DNA from 2 places in the Psychrobacter sp. Arc9 genome. Region 1 is predicted to be linked to the other one. Evidence: predicted binding sites of a transcription regulator. Region 1 holds the regulator's gene; the other holds the start of a gene.

Region 1 (12,671 bases):
TTTGTATTAACCAAAAGATCGAAGCCGAAAAACCAACGCTAATATAAGCCAGAAATTATATTAATTGGCTGTGACGGATCTGACGTAGTTTGAAGGAAATACCACACTAAATGTCGATCCTTCCCCTTCTACTGAATCGATTTGCAATTGTGCTTCGTGCTGGTGTAATACGTGCTTTACAATCGCTAATCCCAACCCCGTACCACCTGTCGCACGACTGCGACCTTTGTCGATACGATAGAAACGTTCTGTCAAACGGGCGATATGCTCTGACGCAATACCGATCCCATCATCTTCGACCGCGAAACGGCAGCCATCAGACGTCCTTGTCCAGCTGATAGTGATATTGCCACCTTTTGGTGTATATTTGATGGCATTGATTACTAGATTGGATAGCGCACTATTCAAGTACATCTCTGATCCGTACAGCCCATCGTACGTATCTATATGCAAATGAATGATGTGTTTGTACGCTTGGTTGTACGCTTGTGCATCGTCGTAGATATTGGTTAGTAGCTTAGTCATATCTATGTAATGCAGCTCGTGTGATTCTTCGATTTCAATCTTAGACAGTAGCAGCAAGTCGTTCACGATTCTATTCATACGGGCTGTTTGCTGTGTCATCAGCTCAAAACCGCGCCGCCATTGCGGCGGCATATCTGGCTGATCGGAGAAATTTTCTAGGTAGCCCATCATTACCGTCAATGGTGTCCTAAGCTCATGCGAGACATTCGCCACAAAATCCTGACGCATTTGCTCTAAGTGCCGCAGGCGGGTCACGTCATATACAAACAGCAATTTTTCATCACCGAAAGGCGTTAGTTCGCACTTTAAGTAGCGACTAGGATCTCGCCATGATTCTATATGGACGCCGTCGTTAGGTATCGTTGTACCTTCATAATACTGGCGGAACTCAGGTACAGTAATAAAGTCAAAAATATTTTGACCTTTATCTTCTGGCTGTAGCAGCAATAAGTCTTGTGCCGCCTGATTCCACCATTCTAGTCCATCATGATTGTTGAGCAAAATCACTGCATCGCGCAAGGCTCGTAGTGCACTGCCGATTTTTTTGAGTTGCTCAGCTGTACTTTGAGTAGATATTTGCTCTAATAGAGCTGATTGCTCACTCTGTGCTGGCGCTATCTTGTCCATTTTTTATCCTTACCACTATCCGCGGCCTTTATATTGCTGCGGCATTATTTGTACAAGATTAACTTGGCTCAATCAGGCTAGAAAATCGGTAGCCTGTTCCACGTACCGTCTGTATCAATGTATCACAGTCATAAGGTCGTAGTAATTTACGTAGACGTTTGATATGCACATCAATGGTTCGGTCTTCGATATATACATTGCCGCCCCATACCTGATCGAGCAGCTGCGTTCGTGTATAGGCGCGCTCAGGGTGACTCATAAAAAATGCTAATAGGCGATACTCTGTAGGCCCAACATCAACGATTTTACCTGCAGCTGTCACGCGCTGACTCTTGGTATCTAAACTTAACTGTCCAATTTCGATAGGTTTATCGCTGCTCATCGCGCTACTGCGGCGTAGTACGGCTTTGATTCTAGAAATCAGCTCACGAGTCGAAAAAGGTTTGGTCATATAATCATCTGCGCCTGCATCAAGACCGTGCACCTTACTATCTTCTTCGCTTTTTGCCGTTAGCATAATGACTGGTATTTCAGAGAGTAGCTCGTCGTTTTTGAGCATGCGACAAAAATCCACACCGCTCTTGTCACCCGGCAACATCCAATCTAACAGTATCAGTGACGGTCTATGATCGACCACTTGCTGATGCGCCTCTGACACGTCAGCTGCTTGCAAGCTATCAAACCCAGCCATCTCTAGCGTCATGACAACCATTTCACGAATCGCAGGCTCATCTTCAACAATCAAAATTTGCTCATTATACATAGGACATTCTCGGTGTTAGCGGACAAAATCTAGCATGTAAAAAGGCGATATATACTCACCAGTCTCTACCTATTAAACGGATTAATTATGACAGCTTGATGACACTCTAAAATCAGATTTCTAGTAAAAAATTAAGCGGCCCATCATTGACGCTCGACACTTGCATATCCGCACCAAACTGACCAGTTGCCACATTTGGATGCTTAGTTTTGGCATAATCGACCAGTTGTTCAAATAACGCTTGCGCCGCAGCAGGTGCCATCGCACCACCAAAGTCTGGTCGGCGACCTTTGTCTGTTTTTGCCATCAAGGTGAATTGTGAAACTAATAATAGCCCACCACCGACCTGCTGAACGTTTTTATCCAGTTTACCAAATTTGGCAGGATCTTCGTCATTTTCAAAAATGCGATAGGTCAATATTTTGTCAATCATACGCTGGGCAGCGGCAAAATCATCTTCATGCCCTAAGCCAATATATGCCAATACCCCATGCCCAATCTCACCGATACACTGTTGATCGACGACCACACTAGCGTGCTTCACCCGTTGTATGAGTGCTTTCATTTACTAATTCCTTAACAGATTATGGCCATACAATAATATGCTGTCCATGATAAAATACCGTCATTAACTTAACTATTATTAGGGCGTGTTTGATATTCAGAAATAGGTACTGCAGATCGCTAAAACTGTTCCAGACAAGACGTAAAACGACGATAATGCTCGCGCCTTATCTAGATTTACAACGTAGTATGGCGCAATTTTAGCCGCTGTCAGTGCCATGGTCGAATTTCCAACGCGCCCCTATTACATTACACCTTATTTTGGTAGCCTTATTATGAATGTATTTACCACCTTACAACAGCTTGTGCCGCAGCAAAAGCTCAGTAAAGTCGCTGGACGTTTGGCCGCCAGTCGCCACCCTTATGTCAAACGCACCTTTATCCGTAGCTTTGCCAAAGCTTATAATATCAGCTTAGACGAGTACGAACGCCAAAGCCTCAACGCTTATGAAAGTTTTAATGACTTTTTTACCCGTGAGTTAAAAGAAGATGCTCGTACTATCGACGCCACGGCAAACGGTATCGTAAGTCCTGCGGACGGTATTATCTCTCAGCTAGGACAAATCGAAGACCATAAACTACTACAGGCAAAAGGTCGTCACTATGATGTCGGCCAACTACTTGCTGATAGTGAAGATGGCAGTTATTTCGCTGATGGTAGTTTTGCAACTATCTACTTAGCACCTAGCAATTATCACCGTGTGCATATGCCGTTTACTGGCACATTGACTAAGACTCGCTATGTGCCTGGCACCCTGTTTTCGGTCAACAATACTACGGCGGCTAACGTGCCAGACTTGTTTGCGCGTAATGAGCGTCTGGTCTGTATGTTTGATACAAAGTATGGCAAAGCAGCTGTTGTGATGGTTGGTGCTATGATTGTCGCTGGTATCGAAACCGTCGCGACAGGCAAGATTACCCGCACGGATGATATACAGGAAGCGGATCACGATATGCAGTTTGCAGCAGGCGAAGAGCTTGGACGCTTCTATTTAGGCTCAACGGCTATCGTGGTATTACCAAAAGCGGCAAAGGCTGACTGGCTAGATAGTATGCAAGCCAATAGCGTCGTGCAAATGGGTCAATTGCTAGGAATGGCAAATGCTCAATAACACGCCTGTATAAGAGTACTGAAAATATCAGCCCAGTTAAGCGTAAATCATAATGCTTTATTGGTCTTTTTTTATGTCTGTTACTTATGCAGATTTATGCGTCAATCAGCCAACCTTGCTGAGTTGCGTATGCAATATTATGTGATAGCCAGTCATGGATAGGAGGGAAACTGTCTTTGATAAATGCATGCGCACCCACCACTTGCGAGCGCGTAACACCAAGCTCAATCCACGTTTTACCATCGGTATTTAGATTGAGTAAAAACGGCAATAAGCGATCAACCACTCTGAGCAACTGACTTTCTTTGCCACTTCCTGTTTCCTGCGCTTCCCAAACCTCACTCAAATCACTAATGCCATTGCCTCGCTCACGTTGCAATCTGGCAATGCCTGCACGCTCTTCGACGTGTGCATCAGTACGCGTATCAGCATATAAAAAAGTATCCCCCGCATCAATCTCACCCAAATCATGAACCAACGCCATCTTCAGCAACTTTTCATGATTGACGTCTAGCGCAAATAATTCAGCAATCGACCAACATGCCATCGCTAGATGCCAAGAGTGTTCGGCAGAGTTTTCTTTGCGAGTAGTCTGTGTCACATAGCTGCGGCGATTCACTCGTTTGAGCGCATCTAACTCTAATAAGAAATGAGTGACATCATCGATTTGGATATGTGAAGTAGCTTCGGAATGAGTGAGTGATATAGAACTGACTTGCGACATTATTTTTTCTCTGGTTTTCTCTAATTATTGGTTTTAACGGTTATAAGTTCTAGCGATTTTAAGTTTCATTGCTAAAGGTATTATAATTAGTTTGATATCTAGTAATGATTAAAAGACTATTATCGCTATCAAAAAAATAGCGCTTATCTTACCAAGCGCTATCTATTCTAAGTTAGAAAATAAATGGTTAAATTAAATCCCTATTTATCCAAGTTTTTAAGCACCTAAGGCTTAAACCACCTACTTAATCAAATTAATGATGGTTTTAAACGCAGGATCTTCGCTGCTACGGCACAGCTCAAATAAGATTGATTCGACAGTACTAATCACCCCACCTGCACGGCGAATACGACGAATTGCTTGCTTTTTGTCATAAGGAAAACGAGAACCCACCGCGTCACCAATAATGACAGGCTGCATACCATTATCCAATAAATCCAGTGCCGTCTGCATAATACAAACATGAGCTTCAGCACCAAAAAGCAACACGGTACTACGATTCTGTTGGGCTAGATGGTGCCATGAATCGTTGTTATCACAGGCACTAAACGTGACCTTTTCAAAGCTCTTGGCATTGTCTCCTTCGAGTATGTTGCGCAGCTCTGGCAAGGTATCGCCCAAGCCTTTTTTATATTGTTCATTGAGCATGATTGGAATATTGAGCGCTTGCAGCCCTTTAATCAAGGTAACGGTTTTTTTGACAATGTTTTCGTGATCATAGATATGCGGCGTTAAGCGCTCTTGCACATCAACAATCATTGCTTGGGTATTCTCACGAGCGATTCGATAGGTGCGATCATTAATCATAGTAGACATAGTACACTCCTTGTACGGCTGACAGTTGCAACTAAAAACTATTTTAGAATTATCATAAACAGTGCCATGGTTCATCTTCCTCTTATTTAGTCATAGTTTCATGAATGCGTCAATGGAGATAATTTTTAATCGCCGTAATACTGTGTTTTTCGACTCTGTGATCTATTAGCTTACCAACTATTAATTTGACCCATAAAAAAACCTCTAGCCGTTATGACTAGAGGTTTTTCGTTAGCGAGTAGCTACTTATTAAGTGTTCAAATAATCTTGTTTATATAAATAAGATTAAACACGCTCAATAATAGTAGCGATACCTTGGCCAAGACCAATACACATCGTCGCTAGACCGATTTCAGTATCTGACTGCTCCATTGCGTTTAGCAATGTCACTGTGATACGAGCACCTGAACATCCTAGTGGATGACCTAGAGCAATGGCACCACCGTTGATGTTAACGATATCTTGCTTATCAGATAGGTTTAGACCTTTTAATACCGATAGACCTTGAGCAGCAAATGCTTCGTTTAGCTCGATGGTTTGCATATCATCGATGCTCATGCCAGCACGCTTCAATGCTTTTTGGGTAGCAGGTACAGGACCATAACCCATGATAGCAGCATCACAACCAGCCACAGCCATACTACGAATACGAGCACGTGGCTTTAGACCTAGATCTTTGGCTTTTTGTGCGCTCATTACTAGCATCGCTGACGCACCGTCAGATAATGCAGATGAGGTTGCCGCTGTTACTGTACCGCCTTTTGGATCAAACGCTGGACGTAGCTTTTGCATTTGCTCCATCGTTGCGTCTGGACGAATCACTTCATCAACCGTACATAGTTGCAGACGACCAGCAGCATCATGACCTTCGATACCGATGATTTCATTGTCAAAACGACCTTCAGTAGTTGCAGCCCATGCACGGCGATGTGACTCAAGACCAAACGCGTCTTGCTCTTCGCGCGTGATGTTGTTCATACGGCCTAGCATTTCAGCAGTCAAGCCCATCATGTTTGACGCTTTTGCATAATGCTTAGAAGCAGCAGGGTTCAAATCAACACCGTGCATCATGCCTACGTGACCCATGTGCTCAACACCACCGATGATGAATACATCACCTTGGTTGGTCATGATTTGTGCAGCAGCAGTATGTAGCGCCTGCATAGAAGAACCACATAGACGGTTAACCGTTTGGCCACCAGCAGTCTTTGGGATACCAGCTAGCAAACCGATGTTACGACCGATGTTCAATCCTTGCTCTAGCGTCTGGTTGACACAACCCCAGATAATGTCTTCGATATCATTGGTATCAAAGTCATTACGTTCTACTAGCGCACGTACTAGTTCCGCTGACATGCTGTCAGCACGTACATGACGGAACATACCGTTTTTGGTTTTGCCCATTGCCGAGCGCACGCCATCTACGATGACCACATCTTTTGGACTTAAAGTTGTCATACCATATTCCTTTTCAATTTTTATTGTCAGTGTAGTCAGCCCAATTTACGACTATTACCTTGTTAATCCCGCTCAAAGTACAATAGGTACATTTGCGCTTGATTCCCTCGTACTAGCATTAAACTGAACCAACTATAATCGTACGTTCGCTATTGGAGACGATTCATGTCTCAATTGCTTTCATGCAAAATAGCAAACGTACTGCACTTCATCCTAGTAATGACTGACTATTACGCTGTTGCGTAAAAAGTCTCGCCTGCGGCTGCCATGTCGCGAATCTTTTGTGGCGCTTCATAAGCTTTGCCAAGATGTGCGTATTTTTCACATAGTGCCAAGTAGTTATCTAGACCCATTTGGTCGACATAACGGCAAGGGCCACCACGGAATGGCGGGAAACCTACGCCCATGATCATCGCCATGTCGGCCTCGCTTGGTGTGCTTACGATGTTGTCTTCTAGGCAGCGAACGGTTTCGTTGCAGAAGGCAATCATAGTGCGATCGATGATTGCTTGATCATCAAACGTTTGCTTTTCACTGTCAGTTGTGGCTTTTAGCAACTCGTAAGTGGCTTCATCAGCAACTTTCTTTGGCTTGCCGCGCTTGTCCATTTCGTATTTATAGAAACCGATGCCGTTTTTCTGACCTAGACGCTCATTGTCATATAGATGCTGGATAGCACCTTTATAATCAGGCTTCATGCGATCAGGGAAGCCATCAGCCATCACTGCTGCGCCATGTACACCTGTATCTAGACCGACTACGTCGATTAGGTATGCAGGGCCCATTGGCCAGCCGAATTTTTCCATAACTTTATCGACATGAGCAAAGTCAGCACCTTGCTTCAGTAGCAAGTCAAACGCGCCAAAGTATGGGAACAATACACGGTTTACCAAGAAACCTGGGCAGTCATTAACCACTACGGGCACTTTACCCATTTTAGAAGCAAGTGCAACAGTAGTCGCGATGGCTTCTTCAGATGATTTCTCACCGCGGATAACTTCGACCAATGGCATACGATGTACTGGGTTGAAGAAATGCATACCGACGAAGTTTTCTGGACGCTCAAGCGCTTCTGCTAGGAACGTAATAGAGATAGTCGAGGTGTTTGACGCTAGGATACAATCGTCTTTTACCAAGCCTTCTACTTCTTTTAGTACCGCACGCTTCACGTTTGGATTTTCTACGACTGCTTCGATAACGATGTCAGTCTCAGCAAAGTCACCGTAGTTCAAAGTAGGACGGATACGGCTTAAGGTTTCACCCATTTTTGCTGGGGTCATCTTGCCGCGATCGACCATTTTACCAAGTAACTTGCTGGCTTCGCCCATACCAAGGTCTAATTGCTCAGACTTGATGTCTTTCATGATGATTGGCAAGCCTTTACTGGCCGCTTGATAAGCAATACCGCCACCCATGATACCAGCGCCTAATACAGCGGCTTCATTGATTTCATGTGCTATTTTGCTGTGCTGTTTTGCTAACTTCTTAACCAACTGATCGTTTAAGAACAGACCAACCAAGCTTTCTGCTTGTGGGGTTTTAGCCGCTTTAGCAAAACCAGCCGCTTCGACTTCGATTGCTTTGTCACGTGGTAAATTAACGTGTTTTTCAATGGCTTCGATTGCTAGCGCTGGTGCTGGGTATTGCTTAGGATTGGCTTTAGCGAAAATAGCACCTTTGGCACTGTTGAATGCCATTGCTTGCTCAAGCTGGTTTAGCTTAACTGGAGCCAGTTTCTCTTCACGTTTTGCTTTCCAATCAAGCTCACCTGAGATACATTTTTTAACTAGATCAATTGCTGCATCTTGCAAGTCATCAGCAGGTACAGTCGCGTCAACCAAGCCCAGCTTCAATGCTGCCAATGCTTTCTTTGGGCTACCAGTCGCGATCAGCTCAAGTGCGTTATCGATACCGATGATACGTGTACTACGAACTGTACCGCCAAAACCTGGGAAGATACCTAGCTGAGTTTCTGGCAAACCGATGATCGCTTTGTCACTCATGACACGGTATTCACAAACCAAAGTCATTTCACAACCGCCGCCCATTGCCGCGCCATTGATAGCCGCAACTTTAGGGAATGGCAGGTCTTCAAAACGATTGAAAGCGTCATTAACATGAACGACCCAATCTTTGATCTCGCTTTCTGATTTTTTGAAAGAACCGACGAATTCTGTGATATCAGCACCAGCGATAAACACGCCTTTAGCTGAAGTAACGATAAGACCTTTTACGTTGTCGGCTTTTTCTAACGCACTAACTGCTTCACCAAACTGTTTGTTGGTTTCGGCATCAAATTTGTTCACGCTCTCATTTTCGGCGTTGTACTGCATGTTGGCGATGCCATCCTCTAGCATTGTCACCGTGATGCGATTTCCTTGGTATACCATTTGAAACTCCTTTCTATATAACGAAAGCTACGTTTTGAATTAAAATAAATAGCCAGTTACTGTTAGTAAAATGGGTAATAGCACTGTGCGCTTGTCATGTTATAAAGACAAACATATAACCAGCTCACAAGTGAAGATGTCTTTATTATCCAGCGCTCATCATGATGCACGTATTTTGCGTCTCTTGCATGACATCATATGACGCTTCATTTATATACTGCTGTTGCAGGTACTGATGTTCAAAATATTGACTGAGACTTGGTCTAACACTCGGTATCGACGATTGAACATCTTGAGAAAAAACCCAGTAGGGTCACCATCAGACCATTTTCACATCAATTAGTGTAGGGGATTATGCCCCTAACTGTCACAAGCTAATACCATACTCGCAAGTCACTCTTAAATCACTTACAGGCATTTACCTTACGCTAAAAGTGTTTTAGTGAATAAATGTATACTGAATTGTTAATTTAGATTTATTTCGTGTTGTTGACTTCATGCACGACATCTTTGGAATGACAGTCCGTTAGCGCTACTTAATAAATGCTACTTGGTCAGTGATGGCTATTCAATAATGGCTATTCAGTACCACTTTTCGACGGTAATAAGATTAACGTGCCAGCCTAGCTTGCTCTTTTATCAGAACATATTCAACCAGAGAGTGACATCATCCATCCGTAACAAAATCTTGTCGCTGTATTGCAGCTAAGATTGCACTGTTTTTAAATAAACTTCGGTAGAAAAATGCAAAAAACAATCAATTGATACCGTGTGTCACATAAGCGATATGACCTATCATGCTACACTAATAGCGTTTTTTCCTTATCCCTAATAAGTTTTACTGTATCTCTGATAAATGGTTGGATTATGACTGTTTCCCTTACTTCTAGTACTACCTCTACTGGCTTTATCCCTTCTAACTTTGTCTCTTTTCAAAGCACTGAGCAATTCCATGGTGCTGTGCGTGCGCAATTGGCGCAAGATATCGAAGTCTTGTTTGCTTATGCCAAGCTCCCTAGCCCGCTGGTAGATGCTTGCCGCTATGTCATGACGGGTCAAGGCAAACTGGTACGCCCACTGATGGTTGCCAGCGCTTTTGCCAGTATTAATAACAGTAATAATGAACGTACAGACGAACCTAATGATGATATCGATACTCTCGATGCTGATCTGGACACGCTACTAGAAAACGACTCAGACTATGATATGTCGCGCCGTGCTGCATTGGCGGTAGAGCTATTGCATACTTATTCGTTAGTGCATGATGATTTGCCCTGTATGGATGATGATGAGCTGCGCCGTGGTCAGCCGACGGCTCATATCGCCTTTGATGAAGCGACGGCTCTGCTGGCAGGAGATGTATTGCAGACACTAGCCTTTGAAGTACTAACCGCGGAGATGCCAACCTTTGCGCCATTCGATGCAAATATCGCAAGTCAGCTTATGGCAATATTTGCGCCGCGCGCCAGACGCATGGTGTCAGGTCAAATGCTAGACCTCAATGCCGAAGCCAGTGCCAATATTGCACAGGATGATTTAGAAGCCATTCACCGTGATAAGACAGGGGCATTGATTGAAGCGGCGATGCTCATGGGCGGCGTCTGTGCTGGTGCAACGGCCCCACAGCGCATGGCATTGCAAGAATGCGCGCAATATATCGGTCTCGCCTTTCAAGTCCAAGACGATGTGCTAGACGTCACCATGACGACAGATACACTTGGTAAGCCTGCGGGTAGTGATGAAAAACTAGACAAATCTACCTATGTAAAACTAATGGGTGTCGATGACGCGACCAGCTATGCGCAATCATTGTTTAATGACGGGCGTGCAGCCATTTCTCATGAACTACATAGTCGTGAGCTTAGCGACAATGAAGATACCGTTGGCACAGATAATGATGCACTACTGGCACTGATTGAATGGCTCTGGTCGCGTAAAAAGTAGCTTGTCAAATAGCAGTCGAAAGTAGATATCTTAGTAAATTTTATTATTCAAAACGGCAGTGAGTGGTCAACATGGACAGTTCCCCTACCCCGCGCGTTTACCTCGGCACTGGCGGCTATAGCGACACCGACTTGCTCGGTACGCTGTATCCCACCGGCACCAGAAAAACCGATTTCTTACGTGAATATGCCAAGCAATATGGCGCAGTCGAAATCAACAGCACATTCTATGCGCCCATCGGGCAAAAAGCCTTTGCTGGTATGGTTGATAAAGCTTATGTACAAGCTGAAAGCGAGTTGAAGTTCGCTGTCAAACTGCATCAAGACTTTACCCACGCTCGCAAAGGCACTGCCGAGCACGCACAAGCATTTCTAAACGCCTTATCTCCACTTATCGAAGCAAATGCTTTAGCGCCTTTACTACTTCAGTTCCCACATGGCTTTGATCGTACTCGCGAGCATCGACTATATCTAGCAGAGCTTGTCAGTTGGTTTCAAGACTACCCACTCACCATTGAGTTTCGTCATAACGCTTGGCACACGCCGCAAGTGGTCGATAGTTTTGTACAGCAAAGTCTCATTTGGTGTAGCATTGATTACCCAAAGGTCAGCGGATTACCACCGTCACGATTGATATTTACCGAACGCACTGGCTATCTGCGCATGCATGGCAATAACCTAAACTGGTGGGATGCGATGAGCGCAGCTGATCGCCATGATTATCTCTATAGCGAAGCTGAGATGCAGTACTGGGCACAAGCGATTGCTAATCAGCGTCAGCATTTTGATACGCTCTATATTTTCTTTCAAAACACCGTCAATGCACACGCTTATTATAATATTGCGATGCTGAGAGAAGCGCTGGGTAAGTTTGGGTTTAATGTTTTGTGAAGTTCAAACCCTAATAAATAAACAGCTACGATATAAATATATTAATAATCACTCTTTATATATAAAGGAAAAATATGATAGCTATAGCTATGTTCAATAATAAAGGTGGCGTTGGTAAAACCACACTTACGTGCAATATTGCTTCTTATCTAGCAAAAAGAGGAGGTAAAAGAGTCTTAGTAATTGATTGCGATCCTCAATGTAATGCGACTCAGTTGATTATGGGTGAAAGTTATGCAGCTGAATTGTACTTTGCTGATTCAGCTGCAGGTGTGACAACGACAATTAGTGATATTTTAAGACCTATTGAAGATGGTGACTCGACTATCTCCGACAGTATCATTCCTATTAAAAGTTCAGATAATCGCTTTGGGGTAGATTTAATTCCAGGTCACCCATCCTTTTCAATAATTGAAGATCGACTTGGAGCTGCTTGGCATGATTTGACAGGTGGGGACATTGGTGGAATAAGAAAGACTAACTGGAATACTTTTCTCAAAAAGGAAATTAAGAATAACTATGACTATGTTCTTTATGATTTAGGACCTAGTTTGGGCTCTATTAATAGAAGCGTACTTATCGGTTGCGATAAGTTTATGACTCCTATGGGAACAGATATTTTTAGTATATTAGGGATTCGTAATATCTCAACATGGTTGAAATCATGGGTTGACCGGTATCAAGTTGGGCTAGAACTATCTGAAAGAAATTCGCCGGGAAGCTTAAGTCGTTTTAATATTGATAGTAACGATAGCCTTCCAATAACGAAAGGATATGTCGGTTATACAATCCAACAATATATAACTAAGTCTAAAGGTGGTGTTAGAAGACCTACTCGTGCATATGAGGAAATAATTA
Region 2 (20,542 bases), on a different contig from region 1:
TATCGCGAATGAGCAAACGGTAGAAGAGATTGAGTCACATCCGTTTGAAACTGAACACGGTACTTTTACGCTACATCGCTTCCGTGAGTTTGGCGCTGAAGAAACACATTTAGCCTTGGTAAAAGGTGATGTCAGCGAAGGCGTCAGCACTGTACGTGTACACGGTTTCCACCCATTACGCGATTTGTTTGCAGCTAAAAATGATATGACTGGCCGTAGTGGCTGGAGCGTACAGTCAGCACTAGAAGAAATCAGTGCTTCAGATCGCGGTGTGCTGGTATGGATTGGTAGCAATCAGCCAGTTGATTTGGGAGATGCGCTGGATAAAGCCGCGGTCAACGAGTCGCAATCAACCATCACGCAGCAACCTTATCGTAGTATCGGTGTTGGTGCACAGATATTACGTCACTTAGGTGTCCGTGATATGCGCTTATTATCATCGCCAATGAAGTTTTTTGCTTTATCAGGTTTTGATCTAAACGTGGTTGATTTTGTTCATGCACCGCAGCAAGACTAACGACTGTTTAAGAAAATAGTTGCAGAATGAGTGATAAAAAAGGCACGCTGACATTATGTTAGCGTGCCTTTTTTGTTTTCAACTTTCAATATAGAATAGTTTTTTTGAAGAAATGAATCATCGATTTATATAGAAACCAATCTAAAGCTCAGGCGTATGACCAAACTTGGCTTCCAGTTCTAGCAGCTGTTGACGCTCTGCCGCCGTCCACGGCAATTTGCCTTTTCCACCACTATCCAGACGCACTACCACTGCCTCTGCCGTAGCAACGATTGTTTCTTGTGCGGTACTATAATAACTATATTCCATCGCCATACTTGTATTGCCCAAACGCTTACAACGAACTCCTAATAATAACGTATCAGGATAGGTAACTGGTCGTAAATACTGACAGCTAGATTGGGCTAAAACAGTGACCATACTGCCATCAAACATACCTAGCGCATGCAAATAACTAATGCGTGCTGACTCAGCGTAACGATAGTAAACCACATTATTCAGGTGATTAAAGGCATCCATCTCTCCCCACTGTATAGGTTGATAATGAATAACAGGATAATGAGCTAATAATTCAGGGCGGTGTTCGTTTGTTGCATCAGACATAGATGCTGACTTTTCATTAAAATGGGTCATTGCTTACCTTACGTTTTATATTTTCTGTATTAACTATTGTGACTAGCTCTCATTAACGTTGCGGCTTGTCTAAGATTTCTGTCGTCAATAATGGCGTTGGTTTTGGTGCATGAGCGATCAACTGATTTAGCCATACAATTACTTCTGGTATGTCACTCGGTGCTTTCATTGTCTCAAGATTACTTTGACCATCGATTGGTTTTTTATCAGCTTGTACAATGCCAATCGCGCCAGCTTGTGCTGACTTTTTATTATCGCTAGTTGAAGCCTGAGGCACCAACGTTTTTAACTGTCTGCGTGCTTGCGTCAAATAGCTGACAAGTTGATCTTGCTTACGCATATTGCTGGCTTGGCTTGCTAGATTCAGTGTCATGATGACTTCATGGATAGTGAGCTGACGACGCGTTAAATTTGTATCACTAGTCGCTGAAGTATCAGTTGCTTTGAGCTGCTGTTTATTTTCAGTAGCTGCATCTACTAGCTCTCGACGCTGTAGATCCGTACCTTCGTAGCTACCAAGACGCTCATGACTGTGCAAAAATTCCTGAATATTTTGAATCGCCAGATTTTGTATTTGCCACGGGCTTGGCTGCGAGCTTTGGGCCTGCAGACGCTCAATATCTTTGAGCAAACTTTGCTTAATAACGATGGTTAACGCAGGCGCAATCTCATTACTGCTTTGCGACAACTGCCAATGTAGACCTCGCAATAACTCAATCGCCGCACTGTCATTACTATCTGCCAACAGTCTATCAGCCGCTTTGATTTGGATACGCAATAGGTCCAACTGATTCTGAGCTTGGCTACTAGCCTTAACTCTAGGCTCTGGCAGCGTCTGCTGACTCATGGCAAATAGACGATCGTCCATTTCGTTTAATCGACTGATTACTTGCTCATTACTCTGCAAACGATCGTTGACACTATGCTGAAAGCGCTGCTGACTAATATATAGCCACAATAATGCAGCGATCAGTAATAAGATAACCAGCCATTGCATCCGTAGCAGCAAAATATTTGCTTGCCGGCGCTGCTGAACAGTAGAAGGATTCTTAGATAAGGACTCAGAATTCATTGACATAAGGCAGTACCGTTATTGGTATAGATAAACATGTTTAAAGCAAATGAGGAGTTTAAGGTATTATATTTTGGAATTAATGGCTGAGAGAATCGTAGCTGGCGATAAATCCTCTACTCGCCAGTAGCTCAACTGCTGTGCGGCAACCATATTGGCAAGACGCTCCCCTAAGACAACGTAAGAAAAATCTTTTAGAGTAAGCGATAGACGCTGTGTTGTATCAGTCACTGCATCAGAATTTTGCTCTTTGTTTATTATCTTTGATTGGCCATCATTTACGATATTTGACCAATGCTCAAAAGCCGCCGCACTGCTGATTACGACAATTGGCTTTGGCTGCTTTGGTAGGGCAATATCTGACGTAGTACTATGAGTAAGAAATGCTTGTTGCCACTGCTGATATTCAGCCATTGCATCGATAGGCATTGTACGCTCGTACCAAGCAATACTATCGATATGTACACCGCGCGCCTGCAATGTATCAACCAATAATCGTCGTCCACCAAGCCCGCGCCATATCAGCAATTTATCGCCTGCTTGTAAGTTATCAATTTCAGGCATTGCTAGCATGCCTTCGTTATTGGCAGTCTCAGGCTGAAGTATTTGATAGTCTGTTGTATTTATACGCACCTGACTGAACTCTGCCGCCGTTGCTTCACCAACCGCAACCAGAGGACTAGGTAATGATAAACCTTCTGACAATCTCTGCGCATAACTGTCTGTCGTTTTGTATTCGCACTCTTTAAATTCATGTTCAAGTGATTGCCAAGCGACTAGCCCTGAAGCTGCCGCAGTTGGACTGACGATAACAAGCGCTTTGTACTCCCCCGCCATCCACTGACGCATTAATGTAATATCTAGATCAGTTGTTGGACGTGGTCGTAGCGTCAACATTGGCATCTCAATCACTGTCAATCCTGCCGCTTGCAAATGCTGCGTCAACGGTGCTGCTCGCTCTACTGGGCGAGTATTAATGACAATTTGCGGCACGACTTTTAACTTCTCATTAGCATAATTTTTATGAGAAGTTGTGTATGTAGATTGATTTGGCATTGATGACATAGGTATACCATGACAAAAAACGAATGAAAAAGGCTTAAGTATACAAAAATGGCTGATGCTTAGATCAGTCTATCCTGCGATTAATCAAACCTATAGCAACTGTACTTGTACTACTCAGGCTTATAAATGGCTGACAAAATATCTCCTGCGCCATCAGCAAGTAGCATTTCTGCGACATCGATACCCAATTGGTTGGCTTGGGCTTCTTGCTCGGCTTGTGTCCCAACCAACGTAGCTCGTTTGTCCGCCTTCAACAATTCACTACCATCAGCCTGACCCACTCGACCGCGTAGCCACAGCACATTCCCGCTGTCGTTATTGCCATTATCACCATTGTTATCATTATTAACACTGGTTTCTTCAGCTGTCTGCAGAACTGCATAAGCGGCGATCGGTACTTGGCAGCCGCCCTCTAAATGACGGTTCAGAGCACGCTCAGCGATAAGTCGAATACGAGCTTTATCATCATTGAGTGGTGCAAGCAATTTAAGGACTTCCTCATCGCCTTCACGGCATTCGATTGCTAAGGCACCTTGCCCAACTGCAGGTAGGCAAGCTGCAATGTCAAGCTCACCGCGTATTCTCTCGTCCAACTCAATACGTTGCAAGCCGCTCGTTGCCAGAATAATGGCATCATATTCACCTGCATCCAGCTTGCCCAAACGAGTGCCGACATTGCCGCGCAACGTTTTGATTTGCAGGTCAGGACGATAGGCTTTGATCTGGCATTGACGACGTAAACTCGATGTCCCAACGACTGCGCCTTGTGGTAGCTCATCAATACTATTATAAGTATTAGAGACAAAGGCATCTGTTGGTGAGGCGCGTTTACAGTAGACGCCTAATGTGAGGCCTTCGGGAAGCTGCATGGGTACATCTTTTAGCGAGTGCACTGCAATATCGGCTTGTTTATCATACAGCGCTTGTTCAAGCTCTTTTACAAACAATCCTTTGCCACCGATTTTGGCCAAAGGTGTGTCCAAAATCTTGTCACCCTTAGTGACAATTTTCAGTAAATTAATCGTCAGATTAGGATACAACGCCAATAAACGATCGCGAATATGCTCAGCCTGCCATAAGGCTAAAGGACTTTGACGTGTGGCGATATTTAAAGTAGTCAAAACAGGTTGCTGCGGATTGCTCATAAAGGGCCTCAATAAGTTCGATACTAATACTATAATGGCTATAGTCCCTATGTCAGTACTGTTCATCTTTATACTGAATAATATCGATATTACTCGATAGGGTAAATTTGCCAAAGAATAGGCAACTCAAATGATTAATAGTAGATGCTGACGCAAAAAAATACCCCTATTTAAGCATAAATAAGGGTTTGATGATATGGAATGATTGGTCGCTATCAGGACAGCCTATTACATGCTTTGGATTTTATCACGTAAGGCAGGTAAGTGACGACGACTGACCGCTAGCGTCTCATCAATACCTTTAAAACGTATCTGATACTGGCCTGCATCTAGAGTTTCTAAAAAGTCCAAATAACTAAGATTGATAATGGCATTGCGATGTACTCGGAACAGACGATCATCAAATTCTTGCTCTAACTCTTTTAGCGTTTCATCAATCAATACCATGCCATCTTTGTGACGCACTTTGACGTATTTTTGATCTGCTGCAAAATAGTAGATATCTTTTAGTTTAATCAGTTCAACACCGCGATGCGTACGAGCAGCGATATGTTCACGTATCGGACGTGCTGTCGGGTCTTCAAGCTTGCGAATTTCGTTCAGTTGAGCAGCATTTAGGTTCTTTGCTTTGTTTAATGCCTCTAGTAGCTCATCTTTGTTCGCAGGTTTCAACAAATAGCCAATTGCATTGGCTTTTAACGCTGCGATCGCATAATGGTCGTATGCCGTCACAAATATAATCGCTGGTGGATGCTCAAGTTTGTCCAACTCTTGGGCACAGCGTACGCCGTCCATTTCAGGCATTCGGATATCTAATAATATAATATCTGGCTGCTGGGTTTTTACAGCGACGATGGCTTCTGCACCTGTTGTGGCCTGAGCAACGACTTCATGGCCTGACTCCTGTACAATTCTCACCAAGCGCTCACGCGCTAGGGGCTCATCATCACAAACTACGATACGCATGCAAACTCCCATCCAAGGACATACTTAATATTTTTTTCAATAGTATTACGGCTATATTAGCACTCATTATCAATCACTTAGAGTATAAAATCTAAATTATTTAATAAAATTCTGACAAAAACTACCAGTTTTTATAGCGGACAATATACTCCTGCTATCGGTAGATTTTATATGGTGTAATTGTGTTTCACGGTAGTTATGATATTACTTATTCGTAATCATTATTTATCAAACATAAATTATGACGTCTATACATGGCGATGCAATAAGTATGCCACATAGTCTTTTAAGAGTTGAAAAAATGGAGAAAGCTAATAAAGAACAGTAGGTTATAAACCGACGTCTTGTAGAGGATAGTCGATGATGGTGATAATTTGAGTGCTGGCTACCGAGCTTTGAATGTCAGCACTTTGACCAAAATGGGTACGCAAACGATCAGCTTGAATATAGAAATTCATATGCTGGCGCAAATCATGATTGATAATTAGTGTCTTTTTGGGAAGCGCAACATCAATCATGATTTTAACTCTGTGTTGTTCCCACGTGACTTCGATATTAATGCAGATAGTTTCTGTGGTCATCTCTACCACATTGAGCAGTATTTTCTCTAGCACGCTTTGTAGCGTTAGCGCAGTGATTACCATGTCGTACATGATATCTTCTTCAGGTAACTTCCAATTGACTTCGAGCTTGTCTGCTAAACGACTAGATTCGATTGCCAAATAATGCTCACAAAGATCAACCTCTTCTTCAAAGCTAATCTCGCGTGTACCACTAAAACTAGCACGGAACAATGCAGAGACGTGCTGTAATAAGTCAGCGGCTTTGGGCGGGTTCGATTCAATCAGAGATACAAGTGTATTGATAGTATTAAAGAAAAAGTGCGGGACCGTACGGGCTTTTATTAGATCATTTTGCGCAGTCAATTTATATTCAAAGGACAACTTAAGCGCATTAAGCTCACGGTAGCTACGCAAAAAATATAATAAAAATACAGTCGTAAAACCACCCGCCAATACTGTATTGAGCACGATATTTAATACAAACGTGCGACTATCATATGTTAGCCAACCGAAATTAATCATAGATAATGTGACTAACGCCATCGAAACTGCAGCAGCAAACATCAGTAACAGTACAATCCGCATACTTACGTTAAGAATACTGGTATTTTTAAATGCAGGACGTAGGTAGTCAACTAGATAAAGTGATGGGATAACTGTCAGAGTGTTTTGAGTGAAGCTACGTACAAACTGAATCATGACGTCTGACCAAGTGGCTAGACTATGGCGCTCCATTACCGTTAGGAACAATGACCAAAAAAAGATATATGTCAGCCACTGCCAAGGCCTCATGATCTCCATGAGTTTAGGAATAAAAAACTCTAAGCGTGTAGCTAGTAAGGCAACCTCATCATTTGCTATACTCGAGTTCTTATTCTCTTGACTTGTCTTGTACCGATATGAACGCCAATTCTTCAAAACCTAGTAATCCTGAATCAAGTAAAAGTTCATCTGACTCTGATTTTAGCACAGATGCTCCGATAACAAGTACCACAACGCAGACTACGCCTGCTAGTAGCCAAGGCCAACAAATGTGGGGCGGGCGCTTCAGTGAAGCGACAGATAGCTTCGTTGCTGCCTTTACTGCCTCTGTGGGCTTTGACCAGCGCTTTGCTCGTCACGATATTCAAGGCTCGATTGCGCATGCAACGATGCTAAAAGAATGTGACATTTTAACTGCCGATGAAGTTGCCACCATTATTGACGGCTTGCAGCAAGTATTGCGCGAGATTGAAGCAGGTGAGTTTAACTGGTCGATCGCCCTTGAAGACGTGCATATGAACGTAGAGTCACGTCTGACTGACATTGTAGGTGCCGTTGGTAAAAAGCTACACACTGGTCGTAGCCGTAACGATCAGGTAGCCACAGACATTCGCCTATGGTTGCGCGAAGAGACTGATAATATTATTGAGTTATTAGTACGTTTACAAAGTGGTTTACTTGATTTGGCTGAGCAACATACTGACACTATCATGCCAGGCTTTACTCATTTGCAAACAGCACAGCCTGTTAGCTTTGGGCATCACGTGATGGCATGGTTTGAGATGTTGTATCGTGATACCGAGCGCCTCGTTGACGCGCGTCGCCGTATCAATCAAATGCCGCTCGGTAGCGCCGCCCTTGCGGGTACGACCTTCCCCATCGACCGTAAGATTACGGCCAAACTGCTAGGTTTTGAAGGTATTTGTCAAAACTCACTCGATGCGGTTTCAGACCGAGACTTTGCCATTGAGTTTACCTCAGCAGCTTCTATTCTAATGATGCACATGTCACGCATGAGCGAAGAGATTATTCTTTGGATGTCAGCACAATTTAATTTTGTGCAGATACCAGATCGCTTCTGTACGGGCTCATCGATCATGCCGCAAAAGAAAAATCCTGACGTACCTGAGTTGGTACGCGGTAAAGCGGCACGCGTCTTTGGTCAGTTGATGACTTTGCTTAGCTTGATGAAAAGCCAGCCACTCGCCTACAACAAAGACAATCAAGAAGACAAAGAGCCTTTGTTTGATTGCGTTGATACGTTGACAGGTTCACTATTAGCGTTTGCTGATATGCTACCAAATATCACGCCAAACAAAGAAAGTATGCGTGCCGCTACGATGAAAGGCTATGCGACTGCGACTGACTTGGCAGATTACCTAGTACGTCAAGGTGTGGCATTCCGTGACGCTCACGAAGTCGTTGGTAACGCTGTTGCTTTAGGCATCAAAGAGGGTGTTGATCTAAGTGATTTGTCATTGGCACAGCTACAGCAATTTAGCGATGCTATCGGTGAAGATGTCTTCGACTATCTAACGCTAGAAGGCTCATTAGCAGCTCGTGACCATTTAGGTGGCACTGCGCCAAACCAAGTCAAGCAAGCGGTGGTCAATGGCCGTGCTCGCTTAAAAGCCTTTGCTTAATCATTAATTTGCAAATAATAGCCAACTTGCTAATTTAAACTTAACACCCGCTACTTATGCGGGTGTTTTTATTTGTCCTATGACCTCTACTGGTTTGGCCAATGTCATTTTCAAAATATCAATAGCTTTGGAAATTTCAATAAAAAAGTCAAACGTAGTTAGTGTTTGTCATACACCAGCTACCAAAGACTTTATAAAAAATGGATAGAGGCTTGACGATATACATTAGTACCCTTTGCTAAATCTACCAAGACCGTTATCATAGAATCATATGATATTTGATTTAACCACTTAAGATAATGAATAAGGAATGCCTTATGACTGAGACTTTTAACCCTCAAGCAAATACTGTGTTTTGCCGTAAATATAAGCAAGATTTACCAAAGATGCCGCATCCACCCTTCCCTAATAAGAAAGGCCAAGAGCTGCAAGAGACCGTATCTGAAAAAGCGTGGAAAGAATGGCTTGAGCATCAAACTATGCTTATTAATGAGAATCATCTAAGCATGATGGATCCTGCTGCTAAAAAGTTCTTAACAGAGCAGCGTGATAAGTTCTTAGACAATGAAGACTATGAGCGCGCACAAGGCTGGACACCTGAAAGCTAGTACTTACTTGCCTCCTAGTAGCAATATCTAATAATCATAAAAAAACGCGCTTACTATAGCGCGTTTTTTATTATAAGGTGAAAATCACAGTCTTTCTTATCAGCCTTCATCACTATCTGACGTTTCGAGCTCATTGGCTGACAATGTACTAACTTGACGAGCAGCTAAGCGGTCATTGGCTTCTTGCACCGCTTTTTCGACCATGGCATAGTCTGAATGACGCACGTCTTGTCCACTGATATAGTTAATGACTAGCTCTGCGACATTTTGTGCATGGTCACCGATACGCTCAAGCGATCGTAATATCCACATGATATTGATGACTTTTGATACATGGCGCGAGTCTTCCATAATATAGGTCATTAAGGCACGAATGGCTGACTGATATTCGGTATTGACCACGCTATCATTACGCATCACTTCAAACGCTTGTTCCGCATTCGATTGACTAAAAGCTTCTAGCGAGTTGTTTAGCATCAGACGAACTTGATTGCTCAAGTGCTGAACCTCAGCATAGCCGTATGCTGATTTGCCTTCTGCCGCTATTTTACTGGCCATTCGCGCAATTTTTACCGCTTCATCACCGATACGTTCCAAATCAACCACACCTTTACTAATCGACATGACTAAACGCAAATCACTGGCAGCTGGCTGGCGTTTGGCGACCAATAATAAAATGTGCTCGTCGAGTTCGACCTCCATTCGATTGATATCGAAGTCCATATCGATGACTTCTTGCGCCAGTGTTTCGTCTTTATCGATCAGAGCGTGAATGGCTTTGGCCACTTGGTTAGCCGCGCTATCACCCATGTATAAAAATAAACGGATGGCTTCATCAAGGTCTTGGTCAAAACTTTTGGAGATATGCTTATCACTTTGCATAAGAGGTATTCCCTAGAATCTATATTTTAATAGCGCAGTGTGCCTATGAAGTTAGAAAGTCGGCTTATGACATACTAGTCAGCGTTGTCTGCTTGTACCGACTTCAATCTCAATCAATATTAGCCATAACGACCTGTAATATAGTCTTCTGTCGCGGTTTGGGTAGGTTTGGTAAATATCTGATCGGTCTCACCCATTTCAATCATGTCGCCCAAATACATATAGACCGTGTAGTCAGATACGCGTGCTGCTTGCTGCATATTGTGAGTGACGATAGCGATGGTATAGTCGTTTTTCAGATCTTCGATCAAATCTTCGATAGCACCCGTCGAGATAGGATCCAGTGCTGAGGTCGGCTCATCAAGCAACAGCACTTCAGGCTTGGTCGCCACACTACGGGCGATACACAGACGCTGCTGCTGACCACCTGATAACGACAGTCCTGATGCTTTTAGCTTGTCTTTCACTTCTGGCCATAGCGCCGATTTTTTTAGTGCCCACTCCACGCGATGATCCAGCTCGTCTTTGCTGAGCTTTTCATAGAGTTTGACACCAAAGGCAACATTGTCATAGATTGACATCGGGAACGGCGTTGGCTTTTGAAATACCATACCGACCTGCGCGCGTAGCAAGTTGACATCTATGTCTTTGCCCAAAATATTGCGCCCATCAAGGTTGATAGCGCCCTCTGCACGCATTCCTGGATACAGATCATACATGCGGTTAAAGGTACGTAGCAGCGTCGATTTGCCGCAACCTGATGGACCAATGAACGCCGTTACTTTCTTTTCTGCGATATCGATATTGATGTTTTTTAATGCCTGAAAATCATCGTAGTAAAAGTTTAGATCGCGGACTTCCATTTTTGCTTTGGGCATGTTTTTGGGGATATCATGAATGCTTTGCTTAGTGAAGTCAGCAGTATTGGGTTGCTGCGATTGCGCACTATGAGACGTGGTTCTATTTAACAAGCTGTCTGTTGTACTGTTAAGGCGATCAGCCGTTGTTTCTGTGCGGGCTTTGCTTACGACATCATTCATAATATTATCCAACCTAGCTTAGTGTATTTCGTATAAATATAAGTAAATACTTGGTATCTTTGCAGCGATATCTGTCTTTATTTGACCTGACCGCGATTGCCAATAAATCTTGCCAAAATATTCAATACCAAGACCGACGCTGTGATCAGCAGCGCGGCTGCCCATGCCAGTGTGTGCCAATTATCATAAGGACTCATCGCAAACTGGTAAATGGTATTGGGTAAGTTAGCAATAGGCTGACCCATATCTGTACTGAAGTATTGATTGTTAAGTGCGGTAAATAGTAACGGCGCTGTCTCACCAGTGATTCGAGCAAAGGCCAGTAGCACACCTGTGGTCAGTCCAGCTCGTGCAGCTTTTACCGTAACCTGAGTGACCAGTTTCCATTTAGGAGTACCTAGCGCATAAGCTGCTTCGCGTAGACTATTAGGTACCAAGTTCAGCATGTTTTCTGTCGTACGCACGACCACTGGAATAACAATCAGCGCCAATGCCAACGCGCCCGCCCAACCAGAGAAACTTTGACCTTTTACCATCAGCGCATAGATAAATAGACCGATGACAATCGATGGCGCTGACAATAGAATATCATTTAAAAAGCGAGTGACCTTGCCCAGCATACTGCCTTTAGAAAACTCAGATAAGTAAATACCTGTCATAAGACCAATAGGTGCACCGATAAACAAGCCTGAAAACGCCAACATGACCGAACCAACGATAGCATTACGTAAGCCGCCTGCACTCATCGGTGGCGGCGTATCAGCGGTAAAGATTGGCAACTGCACCATGCCTTGGAAGCCTTCAACAAACAAAGTCACCAAAATCCATGATAACCAAAAGAGGCCAAAAATCATCGCTGACATGGCAAAGCCTAGACCTAACTTGTTGGTCAAACGACGCTTGTTATACAGGCTTTGATTGTAGCGGGTAGCGCCGTTTGGCTTAGTAGGTAGTGGTGCATTGATCGTATTGTTAGCAGGCATAATATTTATTTCCCATATCTTTTATCAATATCTATCAAGGTTCAATAAATCGGTAACAGACTTATCGGTTACCTGCTTTGTGATCCATGCGCATGAGCATCAGTTTTGCTAAAGACAGCACAATGAAGGTGATGACAAATAAGATTAAGCCTAGATGTAGTAAAGACGCAAGATGTAGCTCACTAGATGCTTCAGCAAACTCATTAGCCAAGGCCGAGGTAATCGTCACACCAGACGTGAATAGGCTTGGACTGATATTAAACGCATTACCAATCAAGAAAGTAACTGCCATCGTCTCACCCAATGCACGACCAAGACCCAAAATTACGCCACCAACGACACCAGCTTTGGTATAAGGCAAGATAATCTTGAACATGACTTCCCAAGTCGTCGCGCCCATGCCATATGCTGACTCTTTCAGTAAGTCTGGTACGACAGAGAAAACATCGCGCATAGTAGCGGCGATGAACGGTATGATCATAATGGCAAGTACTAGGGAGGCGGTAAACATACCCAGTCCCATAGGCGCACCTGCAAACAGCTTACCGACAATAGGCAGAGGGCCGACGTGCTCAATAAACCATGGCTGAATGTGATCACCAAAAAATGGCGCAAATACGAATAATCCCCACATACCATAAATGATAGATGGGATACCAGCCAACAACTCAATGGCGATACCAAGTGGTTTTTTGAGGAACTTAGGGCACATCTCGGTTAAAAATATCGCAATACCGAAACTGACTGGAACCGCGATAACAATAGCGATAAATGACGTGACTAAGGTGCCGTAAATAGGCGCTAATGCCCCGTATTCATTGGCGACTGTATCCCAGTTATTACTGGTATAAAATCCCAAACCAAACTCTTGAATACTCGGCCATGCTCCAACAATTAGAGACACCAAAATGCCCCCTAAAGATAGGAGGACGAGTATGGCAAACGCTTTAGTAGAGTTGACAAATAAAGCGTCGTAACGTTTTTGTTTAGCCAGTTGGGACCTTAAGTCTGTCATAAGTGTCTCAGCATTGAATGGGATGAATCGAAATATTAAAAAGATGTATCTCAGGTTTTAACACAACAAACTTAAATGGGATATGTAAGCATATTTATCGAGATGTATTCATCAAATTTGCTGTGTTAAAACCTCTCAAATAACTACCGGAGAATAGTTATTCGAGAGGATAACTTGTCGGTTGCTAAATAGTATTTAGCAGAAACAAATTACTGAGCTGGCTTGTAGACAGGCTGTCCATCACTACCTTTCACTTCGTTCCACTTCTCTTTAAACAAGGCTACTGCCGTATCAGAGAATGGTACGTAGTCTAATTCCATGGCGCTGTCATCACCTTGGGTATAAGCCCAGTCAAAGAAGTTCAACACGCCAGCGACTTGCTGAGGATTTTCTGGTTGCTTATGTACCAAGATAAAGGTCGCAGCAGCGATAGGCCATGCTTGGTCAGTTTCAGAGTTGGTGATGACCTTATAAAAGCCTTCTTGTTGTGACCAATCGATATCACCTGCCGCAGCAAACGTCTCAGCAGATGGCTGTACGATGTTACCAGCTGCGTTTTTCAGCGCAGTATGTGACATCTTATTCTGCTTAGCGTAAGCATACTCAACATAACCGATAGAGTTTTTCATACGGTTGACGTAGCTTGATACGCCTTCGTTACCTTTACCGCCTGCACCAGTAGCAGAAGTCGGCCATTTGACGGTTTTATCAACACCAACGGTGTCTTTCCAGTCTGGTGAAACCTTGGCAAGATAGTCAGTAAAGTTAAACGTCGTACCTGAACCATCTGAGCGGAATACTGTTGTGATTGGGGCATCTGGCAAGGTCAAATCTGGGTTCATCGCCTTAATCGCAGGGTCATTCCAGTTACTGATTTTACCCAAATAGATATCAGCCAACGTTGTGCCGTCTAGCTTCAGTGCACCAGGCTCAACGCCATCAATGTTGACGATTGGTACAACACCACCGATGACTGTTGGGAACTGAATCAAACCTGCTTCGTCTAACTCTTCAGGCGTCATCGGTGCATCAGAAGCACCAAAGTCTACTGTCTTTGACTGGATTTGTTTGATACCACCAGATGAACCAATCGACTGATAGTTGACTTGGCCGCCGGTCGCAGCATTGTAGTCATATGACCATTTCGCATAGATAGGCTGCGGGAATGACGCACCTGCACCTGTAATATTCATAGCGATATTTTCAGCAGATTTAAAATCTGACGTAGCAGAAGATGCTGTCTGAGAGGTTGTTTCAGCTGTTGTCACAGCGCTACTGCTAGTATCAGCAGTTGGCTCCGCCGTATCTGTTGACTTATTACACGCCGTAAGCATTAATGTACAACTGACGGCCACTGCTAATAACGAATAACGCATGTAGGACTCCTGAAGTTTAACAACGGTATAAAAAAGCATTGCTTGTGATATGCGTGTTATCTTGCCAAATCTTTATGACAGTTTAATGACAACTTCTAGAATCCTTCATTCGCTTTACATAATATTTGAACAATTTGTCTACAACCTAGTAATACTAAGTACCCTCATCTATCAACACTCAAAAAAATTATTCACGAAAATATTGAACCGTGTGTTTGACACAGAATATTTGTATCCAAATACTATTAGCCGTTGGTAGAGAATTTTGTTAGTATGAAGGCTGATTTACAACACTGACAGACTCGGGGTGCGGTGTATTTTTGGCTCACTTTATTAAACTTGCTTTATCAAAGTAGTCGCCTTGATACATTCGCTGAGAGATCACCCGCCGAACCTGATGCGGTTAGTACCGACGCAGGGAAGTCTTAAGCACTTTGTTATTTATGACAAAGGGCGCGTAGAAATACATTTTTATCGTCACTATTGTCTTAATATGCGTAATGCATAAACAGATAAGAAGAGATGATATAAAGCTGCGTCCAATATTTGATGATCACCATGCGCGACGATACTTTTTGGTCGAAGTTGTGGGTTCATGATATAAATTTGTCTAGATGATGGATGCCTACCCCCGCAGATACTGGCGGTGTTGATTTTATTCAAAAACCAACACGCTAGGACAGCATATGACTACTGCAGACACTACCTCAATTGCACCGAAAGCCCAAACGCATAACCCAGCCGACAACTCAACGCTTGCTTCAAATGCTGCTGACACGACCAAAGTCAAAGCAGATAAAAAAGCAGATGCGTTAAAAACCCCTGCTCACCGTGCCGCAAGTGATGCCCGTTTCGAAGAAGATGCGCGCGACTTGCACCGTATTTTACCCGCCTCAAGAAAAGTCTATCTCGAAGGCTCAAGACCTGACATCCAAGTACCGATGCGTGAAATCAGCTTGGCTGATACACCTGTAGGCGGTACGGGAGATAAAGACGGTGAGCATAATCCACCGTTTTATGTGTATGACACCTCAGGTGTATATACCGACCCTAATGTCGATATCGACCTAACACGTGGATTGCCAAAGTTGCGTGAAAGCTGGATCGCGGAACGCAATGATACCGAGCAATTAAGCGGCCTATCTAGCTCATACGGACAAGCGCGTGCGCGTGATATCAGCACTGCTAACCTTAGATTTGCCCATATTGATAAACCGCGTCGCGCCAAAGCAGGACAGAACGTCACGCAAATGTACTACGCGCGCCGAGGCATCATCACCCCTGAGATGGAATATATCGCCATACGCGAAACGCAAAAGCAGCATGAACTGACCGATATGCGTCAACACGATGGCGAAAGCTTCGGTGCCAATACGCCTCAAATCATCACCCCTGAATTTGTCCGTGATGAAGTGGCGGCTGGACGCGCAATTATTCCAAACAACATCAACCACCCTGAATCTGAGCCGATGATCATCGGGCGCAATTTCTTGGTGAAAATCAATGCCAATATCGGTAACTCAGCGCTGGGCTCGTCTATCGATGAAGAAGTATCTAAAATGACGTGGGCAACACGTTGGGGTGCGGATACCATCATGGATTTATCAACGGGCAATCACATTCATGAAACCCGTGAATGGCTAATCCGTAACTCTCCTGTGCCGATTGGTACGGTACCGATTTATCAAGCATTAGAAAAAGTCGATGGCGTCGCTGAAGATCTTACATGGGAGATATTCCGTGATACGTTGATCGAGCAAGCAGAGCAAGGCGTAGATTACTTTACTATTCACGCTGGCGTGCTATTACGCTATGTGCCGCTCACCGCAAAACGTCTGACAGGTATCGTCTCACGCGGCGGCTCTATCATGGCGCAGTGGTGTTTAGCCCATCACAAGGAAAGCTTTTTATATACGCATTTCGAAGACATCTGCGAGATTATGAAACAGTACGATGTAGCATTTAGTCTAGGTGATGGCCTACGCCCTGGTTGCTTGCAAGATGCCAATGATGAAGCGCAGTTCGGTGAGCTACGTACGCTTGGTGAATTGACCAAAGTGGCATGGGAGCACGATGTACAGGTAATGATCGAAGGCCCTGGACACGTCGCGATGAACCGCATCAAAGAAAACATGGACTTGCAGCTTGAGCTATGTGCTGACGCGCCTTTCTATACTTTAGGGCCATTAACGACAGACATCGCTCCAGGCTATGACCATATCACTAGCGCCATCGGAGCTGCGATGATTGGTTGGTTTGGTACAGCGATGCTATGCTATGTCACGCCAAAAGAACACTTAGGCTTGCCAAATAAAAAAGACGTCAAAGACGGCATTATTACTTATAAAATCGCTGCACACGCTGCTGACCTTGCTAAAGGTCATCCAGGAGCACAAGCACGTGACAACGCGCTATCTAAAGCCCGTTTCGAATTCCGCTGGGATGATCAGTTCAACCTAGCGCTCGATCCTGATACTGCACGTGAATATCATGATGAGACGTTGCCAAAAGACGCACACAAATCGGCACACTTTTGCTCCATGTGTGGCCCTAAGTTTTGTTCAATGAAAATCACTCAAAACGTGCGTGAATATGCAGCAGGACTAGATAAAGCTGCTGCCAACCAAAAAGTAACGCCGCAAACAGGCGACTTAACTGACGCTGGTCATCTAATCAAAGAGGTAGATACAGAGCTCGTTGGACAAGTTGGTGAAGCCACTGCTGAGGAAATTCGCCAAGGCATGGCGGAGATGACTAAGAAATATAACAACGAAGGACGCCAGTTATATAAAGAGGTGTAGTGTTAATAACCTATGCTTTTGAAATAAGAAAAGCCCTACTATTTAAGTATTTGCACACTTATCTAGTAGGGCTTTTTTGCTTATTTACTCATGATTTATGTGCGAGTTTTTATTTACTACGTTTACACTTTCGACGCTTCATAAATCTCTTCAATTGACGTATTAATGGTTTCAGCAAACTCGCTATCACTTTGTTGCTTACTCAAGCCTTCAGTAAAGGCACGCGAGAAGCTCGCAATCATACCTGGGTTTTGTTTAAGCTTGGCACAAGCATCGCTACGACTATAACCACCAGATAACGCCACAACTTTTAACACTTTAGGATGGTCAATCAGCTCCTGATAAAACCCTGCCTCTTCTGGTAACGTCAGCTTGAGCATCACTTGATGTTCGTCACTTAAGCGTTCCAGATTGCGCAGTATATCTGTCTTCAACAGTAACTCGCACTCATGCTTTTGAGTGCTTTCAATATTGACCTCTGGCTCGACGATAGGCATCAAACCTTTTGAAATAATTTGCTTAGCCACATCAAACTGCTGCTGTACCACAAGCTCGATACCATCGACATTTGGCTCATAGATGACTGAGCGCATTTTAGTACCGAATACGGGATAGTTTTTTGCTTTGTCTAATAATAGATCTAGATTCGGGATTGGCTTCATAATTTGTACGCCGCTCATTTGCTCAGCCAGACCTTTGTCTACCTTTAAAAATGGTACGATATTTTTATCTTCCCATAGGTAATTGGCCGTCGACTTACCATTGACTTCGCGCTCCATAGTGTCTTCAAACAAAATTGCACCAAGTACACGATCACTATCAAAACAGTCACACGTCATAATACGAGCACGCATTTCATGAACCAAATCAAACATGGCCTCATCATTATCATAAGCATCGCTGCTGACACCATAAGTCTCTAACGCTTTTGGTGTGCTGCCACCACTTTGATCAAGAGCAGCAATAAAACCTGAACTATTTTTTATACGCTGTAATTGCTTATCGTATTCCATTGAGCCTGCATCCTATTTTTATTGGTTAAATTAAATATCATAAACTAAGCTTTTTTATTCCATACAAGCCGTGTTATTTGTAGATAACCTTATCATAGGATGATTTGTATGCCTATATAGGATACGTGACAATATAGCCAAAAAATCATGAAACCAATACTTTTAGACAATGCGCATTACGCCAAAAATAGTACCCCTACACAGCAGACTGCCAATACTAAGCCTACTATATTGATACGGTTTAACTGCTCTTTAAATACACCTACGCCAATCAATGTCGCTACGGCAATAACACCGACATTCATACCAGTAAAGACGATGCTAGGAGAATCATGCAGCACTTGGTGTGCCCGTACATAGGCGTAGATATTGCCCATGTTTAGTGCACCAAGCAGCAAGCCTGTCATAAGCGCTTGTTTTTGCCAACGTACCCGTGTGATAAGTAAATAGATTAGAAGCAATAAACCTGCTACGCCGAAGCTAACCAGTAGAGTCAATGGAAAAGCTGCTCCTTGTTTGGCAACTTGTTTGAACAAAATATCAATAATGCCGTAGCCTGCCCATACCCCGAATAACCACAGTGGCGTATGCTTTGCTTGGCGAGTAATATCGTTATACTGTGGTCGATAGACAAGTGCACCTAATGCCAAAAATCCTAACGCCAATCCAAGTATACGTGTACCAGTCAGCACCTCACCGAATAGCAAAAAAGCCGCTACGATAGGAATGATAAGTGATAAGCGCTGAGAGGCGTCGGTTGCTACCATCCCCACCGCTTCAATAGCCCGTCCCAGAATGATAAATACGGCAGGTAATAGTATCCCAAGCGCGATGATGATGCCCCAAGCGCTATCAAGCGCATGTATGGCCCCTATATCAGGTTTTAGTAATACCCAAGTCAGTAAAAAAGCCACAGGATAGCCTGCCACGATGGTCTGACGAATATCTATATTTTTCTGGCGCAATATTTTCAAAAGTATGGAGACGGCGACGCTACATAGCACCGCTATTATTAAATACATCATTCACTACTACCTTTTGAACTTCAATGTTGAGTTATTACTGTTCGTATATTAATAAAAACCATTAAATAAAACCCCTGCTAATCAGCTGATTTTTGCAATGAAATCATGCTTATAAAAGCAATATTTAAACCATAAATAAATTTAGGTGTAGAATGTAACAAAATATGTTTTCTACAGCAATCTATTTATTATGGTTATAACTGAAGCTTTCAAAACATAGCTATTCTTAAGCAAATTACAATTAGCATGCAGGTATGATTAGTAATTTTGCTAAAATAGCACCTAATCCCAATCACAAAAGTAAAGATTCTAGATAACGAGTCCTCTCGTTCATCTTGACGTACTGCTATTGATGTTTTATTACTGCCTATGAATGCTCTATTTCGCTTTTTCGAAAACCGCCTACCCGCCTTTCCAGATACACCTATGCCATTGCCATCACCTCGCGATGGCATGCTGAAGTTTTTGTGGGCATGTACCAATGGCCTACGCGGCTGGCTACTAATCTTTATGATTTTGTCCGCTGGTATCGGTATCTACGAGGCCATGCTGTTTGCTTGGATAGGTAATATCGTCGATTGGTTGGGCGTTTATACGCCGCAAAACTTATGGGTAGAAAAAGGCGATATGCTACTCATCATGCTCGCTGTCATGATAGTGAGCCCATTGTGGATCGCCTTGTCATCATTTATCCATTTTCAGACCTTGCAGGGCGTGTTTCCTATGCAGATGCGCTGGCGGTTTCATCAGCGAATGCTTGGGCAATCCATGCAGTTTTATCAGGATGAGTTTTCGGGTCGTGTCTCAGCTAAGGTAATGCAGACAGCCCTAGCAGTACGCGATACCGTAATGACCGTCACCGATATGTTTATGTATGTCTCTGTCTACTTTATCACCTCAGGGGTGATTTTGTTTAATTTAGACAGCTTACTACTCATTCCATTTGTCATTTGGCTGGTCTTGGTTGCCATTACCATTTGGTACTTTATCCCTAAGCTTAAACAAACAGCGATTGTGCAAGCGGATGCCCGTGCCTTGATGACAGGACGAATCACTGATGCTTATGCCAATATCATGACCGTTAAGCTATTTAGCCATTCTCGTCGTGAGCTAGGCTATGCCAAAAATGCCATGGGACAATTCTTAGGTACGGTACATGCGCAGATGCGCTGGGTCAGCTATTTAGAAGTATCGACCCATCTTATCAGTGTGATCTTGGTCAGTAGTACCGCGGGTATTGGATTGTACTTGTGGCAACAAGGCGCAGTTGGTGTTGGCGCCATTGCTGCTGCGACTGCTATGGCGTTGCGTCTAAATGGTTTGACGCGTTGGATTATGTGGCAGACAGCCAGTTTGTTTGAGAGTATCGGTACAGTTCAAGATGGTATGCGTACGTTGTCAGCACCGCAGACAATCATTGATAAACCTGATGC

The links. Region 1 encodes PhoB, which activates phosphate uptake and scavenging genes when phosphate is short. Its sites were predicted from a motif close to TGTCATNAANCTGTCATAA; they were not measured.
Region 2: pstS (phosphate ABC transporter substrate-binding protein PstS) is a predicted target of PhoB. The motif match lies at 14,343-14,361, and genes of this name have one in related genera.

Annotation. Positions count from the first base shown of each region.
Region 1 is NZ_JASMRK010000033.1:1,302-13,972, reverse strand. It holds gene phoR (phosphate regulon sensor histidine kinase PhoR) at 61-1,152, opposite strand; gene phoB (phosphate regulon transcriptional regulator PhoB) at 1,211-1,915, opposite strand; gene dtd (D-aminoacyl-tRNA deacylase) at 2,028-2,480, opposite strand; gene asd (archaetidylserine decarboxylase) at 2,755-3,591, shown strand; gene QO187_RS12625 (HD family hydrolase) at 3,686-4,315, opposite strand; gene QO187_RS12620 (isochorismatase family protein) at 4,556-5,131, opposite strand; gene fadA (acetyl-CoA C-acyltransferase FadA) at 5,417-6,589, opposite strand; gene fadB (fatty acid oxidation complex subunit alpha FadB) at 6,820-8,979, opposite strand; gene QO187_RS12605 (polyprenyl synthetase family protein) at 9,847-10,923, shown strand; gene QO187_RS12600 (DUF72 domain-containing protein) at 10,995-11,813, shown strand; gene QO187_RS12595 (ParA family protein) at 11,888-12,671, shown strand, end outside.
Region 2 is NZ_JASMRK010000012.1:46,948-67,489, reverse strand. It holds gene ribBA (bifunctional 3,4-dihydroxy-2-butanone-4-phosphate synthase/GTP cyclohydrolase II) at 1-517, shown strand, start outside; gene QO187_RS08415 (acyl-CoA thioesterase) at 659-1,120, opposite strand; gene QO187_RS08410 (hypothetical protein) at 1,203-2,228, opposite strand; gene QO187_RS08405 (uroporphyrinogen-III synthase) at 2,289-3,287, opposite strand; gene hemC (hydroxymethylbilane synthase) at 3,398-4,432, opposite strand; gene QO187_RS08395 (LytR/AlgR family response regulator transcription factor) at 4,661-5,398, opposite strand; gene QO187_RS08390 (histidine kinase) at 5,728-6,753, opposite strand; gene argH (argininosuccinate lyase) at 6,993-8,366, shown strand; gene QO187_RS08380 (oxidative damage protection protein) at 8,684-8,974, shown strand; gene phoU (phosphate signaling complex protein PhoU) at 9,074-9,856, opposite strand; gene pstB (phosphate ABC transporter ATP-binding protein PstB) at 9,976-10,896, opposite strand; gene pstA (phosphate ABC transporter permease PstA) at 10,974-11,879, opposite strand; gene pstC (phosphate ABC transporter permease subunit PstC) at 11,941-12,894, opposite strand; gene pstS (phosphate ABC transporter substrate-binding protein PstS) at 13,104-14,270, opposite strand; TPP riboswitch at 14,564-14,708, shown strand; gene thiC (phosphomethylpyrimidine synthase ThiC) at 14,957-17,071, shown strand; gene QO187_RS08345 (fructose bisphosphate aldolase) at 17,194-18,084, opposite strand; gene QO187_RS08340 (hypothetical protein) at 18,261-19,109, opposite strand; gene QO187_RS08335 (ABC transporter ATP-binding protein) at 19,479-20,542, shown strand, end outside.